3 regions of the Streptomyces sp. NPDC085946 genome follow, and region 2 is predicted to be linked to each of the others. Evidence: riboswitches for the same ligand, from Rfam matches in the RefSeq annotation. Region 2 holds a riboswitch; each other region holds the start of a gene.

Region 1 (2,258 bases), on a different contig from region 2:
GACCGACGCGCAGATCGCCGGCTTCGCGGTGGCGCTGCGCGCCAAGGGCGAGACGGTCCAGGAGATCAACGGCCTCGTGCGGACGATGTACGAGCACGCCAACGTGATCGAGGTGCCGGGCGCCACGGTCGACATCGTCGGCACGGGCGGCGACGGCGCCAAGACCGTCAACATCTCCACCATGTCGGCGATCGTCGTCGCGGGGACGGGCGCCAAGGTCGTCAAGCACGGCAACCGGGCGGCGTCGTCGGCCTCGGGCGCCTCGGACGTCCTGGAGAAGCTCGGCGTCAACCTGGAACTGCCCGTGCGGCGGGTCGCCGAGGTCGCCGAGCAGGCCGGGATCACCTTCTGCTTCGCGGTGAAGTTCCACCCGTCGCTGCGTCACGTGGCCGCCGCCCGCGGCCAGCTGGGCATCCGCACGACCTTCAACGTGCTGGGTCCGCTGACCAACCCGGCGCGGGTCGGGGCGCAGGCGGTCGGCGTCGCGGACCCGCGCATGGCGCCGATCGTCGCGGGCGTCCTCGCCGAGCGCGGCAACTCCTCGCTGGTGTTCCGCGGTGACGACGGCCTCGACGAGCTGACCACCACCGCCACCTCCCGGGTGTGGGTCGTCCGCGACGGCAAGGTGACCGAGGAGACCTTCGACCCCCGGGACGTCGGCCTGGAACTGGTGCCGGTGGAGGCGCTGCGGGGCGCGGACGCGTCGTACAACGCCGAGGTCGCCCGCCGTCTGCTGGACGGCGAGAGCGGACCGGTCCGGGACGCGGTGCTGCTCAACTCCGCTGCGGCGCTGGTGGCCCTGCGGCCGGCGGACGCGCCGTTGGCCGAGCAGATCCGGGCCGGCATGGCGCAGGCCGCCGAGTCCATCGACTCCGGGGCGGCCAAGCGGACGCTGGAGCGCTGGGTGGCGGCCAGCAACGCCTGAACCGCACGCGGTGTGACGCAAGGCGCAGTCCAGGATCCGGACTGCGCCTTGCGCGCCGATGATCGTGTGGCAAGATGCTGAACAGGTCATGAGCGACAGCCATTCGGCCCCGGCCGGCTGTCCGGCAACCCTCCGTCCGTGGCGGGGTGCCCCGGGTGAGGACCAGGTCGTGGACAGCAGGGTCCACGGCAAGCGCGGACCCCTCGCGTCACCAGGGGTCCTGGTCGTTCGAGGGAGCCTTCCGTGAGCAAGCGAATGCGTTAGGGCCGCAGAGCCCCGCCTCCGCACGCCCTTTTCCTTCTTCTCCGCGCCGGAGCCGTGTGCGCTCGCGCGGTGATGCCACCTGCTCTGTCACGGGAGTTCCGCCATGTCCGTCTCCAGCGCTGCCGCCGACCGGTCCGTCCGCACCCCGCTGCCCGTTCTGGGCCGGGACGTCACCGTCCCCCTCGTCACCGGCGGCGAGGTCGCCTACGCCGCGCTCGACTACGCGGCCAGCGCCCCGGCCCTGCAGCGGGTCTGGGACGACGTGGCGGCGTACGCGCCCTACTACGGCAGCGTCCACCGGGGCGCCGGGTACCTCTCGCAGCTCTCGACCGACCTGTTCGAGAACGCCCGCGCCACGGTCGCCGGGTTCCTCGACTGCCGGGAGACCGACCAGGTGGTGTTCACCCGCTCGACCACCGACTCCCTCAACCTGCTCGCCGCCGCGCTGCCCGCCGGCTGCCAGGTCTTCGTCTTCGAGACCGAGCACCACGCCGCGCTGCTGCCCTGGCGGGACGCCCGGGTCACCTGCCTGGACGCCCCCGGCAGCCCCGACGAGGCCGTCGGGACGCTGGAGCGCGCCCTGGCCGACCGCGATCCCCACGGCCCGGCCCTGGTGTGCGTCACGGGCGCCTCCAACGTCACCGGCGAGCTGTGGCCCGTACGGGAACTGGCCGCCGCCGCGCACGCGCACGGTGCTCGGATCGTCCTGGACGCCGCCCAGCTGGCCCCGCACCACCCGGTGAGCGTCCGGGAGCTGGACGTCGACTGGATCGCTTTCTCCGGGCACAAGCTGTACGCCCCGTTCGGCTCCGGGGTCCTGGCCGGCCGCGCCGACTGGCTGCGGGAGGCCGAGCCGTACCTCGCGGGCGGCGGCGCCAGCCGCAAGGTCACCCGGCGCGCGGACGGGGGCGTGGACGTGGAGTGGCACGAGGGCGCCGCCCGCCACGAGGCCGGCTCGCCCAACGTCATCGGCGCCTACGCCGTCGCCTCCGCCTGCAAGGCGCTCACCGAGGCCGGCTGGGAGACGCTGGTCGCCCGGGAGCAGCACCTGATCCGCCGGGTGCGCGAG
Region 2 (2,258 bases):
CCCTGACCGCGTTCCCCGGGCAGGGTGAGGGCCGGCTGATGGTGCTCTTCACCGACGCGACCTCCGGGGTCACCACCTACGCCGCCAACCGGGCCCTGACGCTCGGACCGCCCACCGCGGACGGCACGGTCGTGCTGGACTTCAACCGCGCCGCGAACCTGCCGTGCGCCTACACGGACCTGGCCACCTGCCCGCTGCCGCCGGCCGAGAACCGGCTGCCGGTGGCGATCGAGGCGGGCCAGAAGATCCCCCGCGAGCGCGGCGGGTCCTGAGCCGGGCCGCCGGCCGGCCGAAGGAACGGCGGCCGGCCGGCGGCGCGTGCCCCGCCCGGCCCGGTCCCGGGGAGCGCCTCCGGCCGGCGGCCCGGACGCCGGTGCACGGACGCGCCCGGAGGACGGCGGGATGGGCACCCACCCGGCGGCCGAGACGGCCCGGCGTCCCCAACAGGGCCTCCCCGGTGCGGCATTGACGTACGACAAGTTCGCTCCGTACGATCACGAACGGCATTGAGTGTCAGCGTCAAGCCCTGGCTGGCTGACCGGCAACCCTCCCGCGCGGTGGGGTGCTCCAGGTGAAAGCCCGGCGGGATCACCGACGATCCCCGCAAGCGCGTGGCCCCTCCGGCGGGGCCGGAGATGGGGAGGACCGGCATGCGTCGTCACCGTGATGACCTCAGTGCCTCCTTCGCCGTCGCCACGGTGTTCTCCCGGCTCGCGCGCAGGCGCCACATCGACCTGAAGCGCTCGACCAGCTGCCTCTGTCAGGCCTGACGGGTCCTTCCCCGCTGGTCGGCGTCCGGCACCGGTCGTCGCCGCACCGTCTCCGTCCGATCCCGCCCTCTGCCGGATCCCCCGTTTCCCCCGAGTCTTGTCCGCACAGCGCTCCCCCGCCACCGGCACCGCGCCGACCGGGACCGCACGCCCGTGCGCGCCCGCGCCTCGTACGGCACCCCCGTGCCCGGTGACCCGAGTAGGAGAACCCCTCCGTGACAACACTTCCGGTTTTCAGATCCCCCCGACGGGCGGCGCTGGCCGCCCTTCTCACCGCCGGTGTGCTGCTGACCGCCTGCGGATCCGGTTCCGACGGCTCCGGCAGCGGCAGCAGTGGCAGCGGAAAGCCGAAGTCCGGCGGCACTCTGACCTTCGCGGTGGGTTCGGACGCCGGCTGCGTGGATCCGCAGCAGGTCGGCAGCAACGACACCATCTACTCGGTGCGCCAGATCGTGGACTCCCTGACCGACCAGGACCCCAGAACCGGAAAGATCGTGCCGTGGCTGGCGAAGAGCTGGGACATCAGCTCCGACACGACTACGTTCACCTTCCACCTGAGGCCGGGGGTCACCTTCAGCGACGGCTCCGAGCTGACCGCGCAGGTGGTCAAGGACAACTTCGACGCGGTGCCGAAGCTCGGCGCCCTGGGGACCCTGGCCCAGGGCTACCTGAGCGGCGTCAGGAGCACCACCGTGGTCGACCCGCTCACCGTCAAGGTCACCTTCAAGGAGCCCAACGCCCAGTTCCTGCAAGCCACGTCGACACACTCGCTGGGGATCGAGTCGTCGGCGAGCGTGAGGAAGACCCCGCAGCAGAAGTGCAGCGACGGCGTGATCGGCTCCGGTCCCTTCGTGCTGAAGCAGTACGTGCAGAACCGGTCGATCACCCTGGCCAGGCGCACCGGCTACGCCTGGGGTTCCTCGCGGTGGACCAAGAAGGGCGAGGCGTACCTGGACGAGCTGGTGTTCAAGGTCGTACCGGAAGCGGGGGTGCGGGCCGGCAGTCTCCAGTCCGGCCAGGTGGACGCGATCAGCAGCGTCGGCAAGGCCGACGAGGCGACGCTGGAGGGCGGCCAGGCCGCCCTCCAGCGGCGGGCCAACCCGGGCGTGGTGTTCGGTCTCGGGCTCAACAACGCGCGGCCGGTCCTGAGGGACGCGCGGGTGCGCCGGGCGATCCTGCTCGCCGTCGACCGGCAGCAGATCGCCGACGCCGTGTTCCCCACCGGCACCCGGGCGGCGACCAGCGTCCTGGCCCACACCACGCCCGACTACACCAGCCTCGCCTCGGACCTGCCCTTCGACGCGGCCGGGGCGAGGTCCCTGCTGGACCGGGCCGGCTGGAAGACAGGCGGCGACGGCATCCGCGCCAAGGACGGCAAGAAGCTCACCCTGACCATCAACTGGGTCCCCAACGCGGCGACCAACCAGCCCGCGCTGGAGCTGATCCAGCAGCAGCTCAAGGCCGTCGGCATCGGAGTGACCCTCAAGC
Region 3 (2,258 bases), on a different contig from region 2:
CAGGTCGGCGATGACCTCGCCGAGGGTGGCGCCCTGCGCGCTGACCTCGGCCTGACCGCCGGTGTAGGTGCGCAGGATGGTGGGGATGCGGACGGTGACGCTCACTTTCGACCTCCGGTCGGTACGACGCCCCGGGGGCGCGGGGCAGGGGGGATCTGCGGCTGCCGCCGTGCGGGCGCGGCCGGCACGGGCGGCCCGCAGGCGGAGACGGCGGACGGGCCCGTCAGACGAGCCCCGCCTCGCGGAACGACTCCAGACTCGGCCGGATCGTCGCGGTGAGCCCCGTGCCCGCCACGGCGTCGAGCGTCTTGAGCCCGTCGCCGGTGTTGAGCACGACGGTGCTCTTCGTGGGGTCGAGGGCCCCGCTCTCGATCAGCTTGCGGGTCACCCCCACGGTCACCCCGCCGGCGGTCTCCGCGAAGATCCCCTCGGTCCGCGCCAGCAGCTTGATCGCGTCGACGACCTGCTCGTCGGTGACGTCCTCCACCGCCCCGCCGGTGCGGCGCGCGATGTCCAGGACGTACGGCCCGTCGGCCGGGTTGCCGATGGCCAGCGACTTGGCGATGGTGTTCGGCTTCTGCGGGCGGACCACGTCGTGCCCGGCCTTGAACGCCGTCGACACCGGCGAGCAGCCCTCGGCCTGCGCACCGAAGATCTTGTACGGCCGGTCCTCGACGAGCCCCAGCCGGATCAGCTCCTGGAGACCCTTGTCGATCTTCGTGAGCTGCGAGCCGGAGGCGATCGGCACCACGATCTGGTCCGGCAGCCGCCAGCCGAGCTGCTCGCAGATCTCGTACGCGAGGGTCTTGGACCCCTCCGCGTAGTACGGCCGCAGGTTGACGTTGACGAAGCCCCAGCCCTCGCCGGCCGGGTCGCCGATCAGCTCGGAGCAGAAGCGGTTCACGTCGTCGTAGTTGCCCTCGATGCCGACGAGCTCGCCGCCGTAGACGGCGGCCATGACGACCTTGCCCTGCTCCAGGTCGCGCGGGATGAACACGCAGGAGCGGAAGCCGGCGCGGGCGGCGGCGGCGCCGACGGCGCCGGCCAGGTTGCCGGTGGAGGAGCACGACAGGGTGGTGAAGCCGAAGGCGCGCGCCGCCTCCAGCGCCTGGGCGACCACGCGGTCCTTGAAGGAGTGCGTCGGGTTGCCGGAGTCGTCCTTCACGTACAGCCCGCCGGTGACGCCGAGTTCGCGGGCGAGGTTGTCGGCCCGGACGAGCTTGGTCCAGCCGGGGTTCAGGTTCGGCTTGTCCGCCACGTCCGCGGGGACGGGCAGCAGCGGCGCGTAGCGCCAGATGTTCGCGGGTCCCGCCTCGATCCGCTTGCGGAGCTCCTCGGCGTCGTGGCCGGAGAAGTCGTACGCGATCTCCAGCGGGCCGAAACACTCCTCGCACGCGAAGACCGGGCCGAGGGGCACCCGGTGACCGCACTCGCGGCAGGACAGCGCCGTGGCGGGGCCCAGGTCGACGGGGGCGGCGGATTCGGTGGTGCTTGCAACGGTCTGCACAGCCATGTGAGGCGAGGCCCTTTCTCCTCATCTTCCTCACGACGCATCTCGCCGTGAGACGGATTTGGCACCTTCCCTAGCCGGGAGCCTCGCCACGTCGACGTGACAAGACCGGCTGGAGGGTTGCCGGGGCTTCATCGGGCCGTGTCCCTCTGCCCCTCTGGATGAGCTGTATGTGGTTGTCAGCAGCGGTGGCCCCCGACATGCGATGGTCACCCGCGTTGTCCAAGACTGTAACCGACGGCCAGGACAGTTGAGATAGTCGTCCGAACCGCGAGATGGATCACACGGAGACCACGTGATCCGAACAGTGAGGAGCCGCAGACCGTGCTGGAAGAAGTCGAGCGCTGGCTGAGCACCCGCTCCTGGTCCGTGACCGATCGCCCGCTCCACCAGATCCTCGCCGCCAAGCGCGCCACCGGCCAGTCGGTCAGTGTCGTCCTGCCCGCCCTCAACGAGGAGGAGACGGTCGGCGACATCGTCGCCGTCATCCGCCACGACCTCGTGCAGCAGGTGCCGCTCGTCGACGAGGTCGTCGTGGTCGACTCCGGGTCGACGGACCGCACGTCGCAGGTGGCCGCCGCCGCGGGCGCGAGGGTGGTGCACCGCGACGCGATCCTGCCCCGCCTGCCCGCCGTGCCCGGCAAGGGCGAGGTGCTGTGGCGGTCCCTGCTGGTGACCCGGGGGGACGTCGTCTGCTTCGTGGACGCCGACCTGAAGGAGTTCTCCTCCGACTTCGTCGCCGGGATCG

What was found. A riboswitch is a leader RNA that binds a small molecule or an ion and turns the genes downstream of it on or off. The one in region 2 is predicted to bind S-adenosylmethionine.
Region 1: linked by a shared signal. The riboswitch ahead of ACIF8T_RS03665 (aminotransferase class V-fold PLP-dependent enzyme) and the one ahead of ACIF8T_RS32365 (ABC transporter substrate-binding protein) in region 2 are both predicted to bind S-adenosylmethionine.
Region 3: linked by a shared signal. The riboswitch ahead of thrC (threonine synthase) and the one ahead of ACIF8T_RS32365 (ABC transporter substrate-binding protein) in region 2 are both predicted to bind S-adenosylmethionine.

The regions. Positions count from the first base shown of each region.
Region 1 covers NZ_JBITSF010000001.1:823,186-825,443, forward strand. Annotated here, with positions in the region: gene trpD (anthranilate phosphoribosyltransferase) at 1-925, shown strand, start outside; SAM riboswitch class IV at 1,010-1,126, shown strand; gene ACIF8T_RS03665 (aminotransferase class V-fold PLP-dependent enzyme) at 1,293-2,258, shown strand, end outside.
Region 2 covers NZ_JBITSF010000022.1:80,968-83,225, forward strand. Annotated here, with positions in the region: gene ACIF8T_RS32360 (DUF1684 domain-containing protein) at 1-272, shown strand, start outside; SAM riboswitch class IV at 503-616, shown strand; gene ACIF8T_RS32365 (ABC transporter substrate-binding protein) at 986-2,258, shown strand, end outside.
Region 3 covers NZ_JBITSF010000005.1:84,903-87,160, reverse strand. Annotated here, with positions in the region: gene ACIF8T_RS12640 (MoaD/ThiS family protein) at 1-105, opposite strand, end outside; gene thrC (threonine synthase) at 224-1,513, opposite strand; SAM riboswitch class I at 1,532-1,678, opposite strand; gene ACIF8T_RS12630 (glucosyl-3-phosphoglycerate synthase) at 1,835-2,258, shown strand, end outside.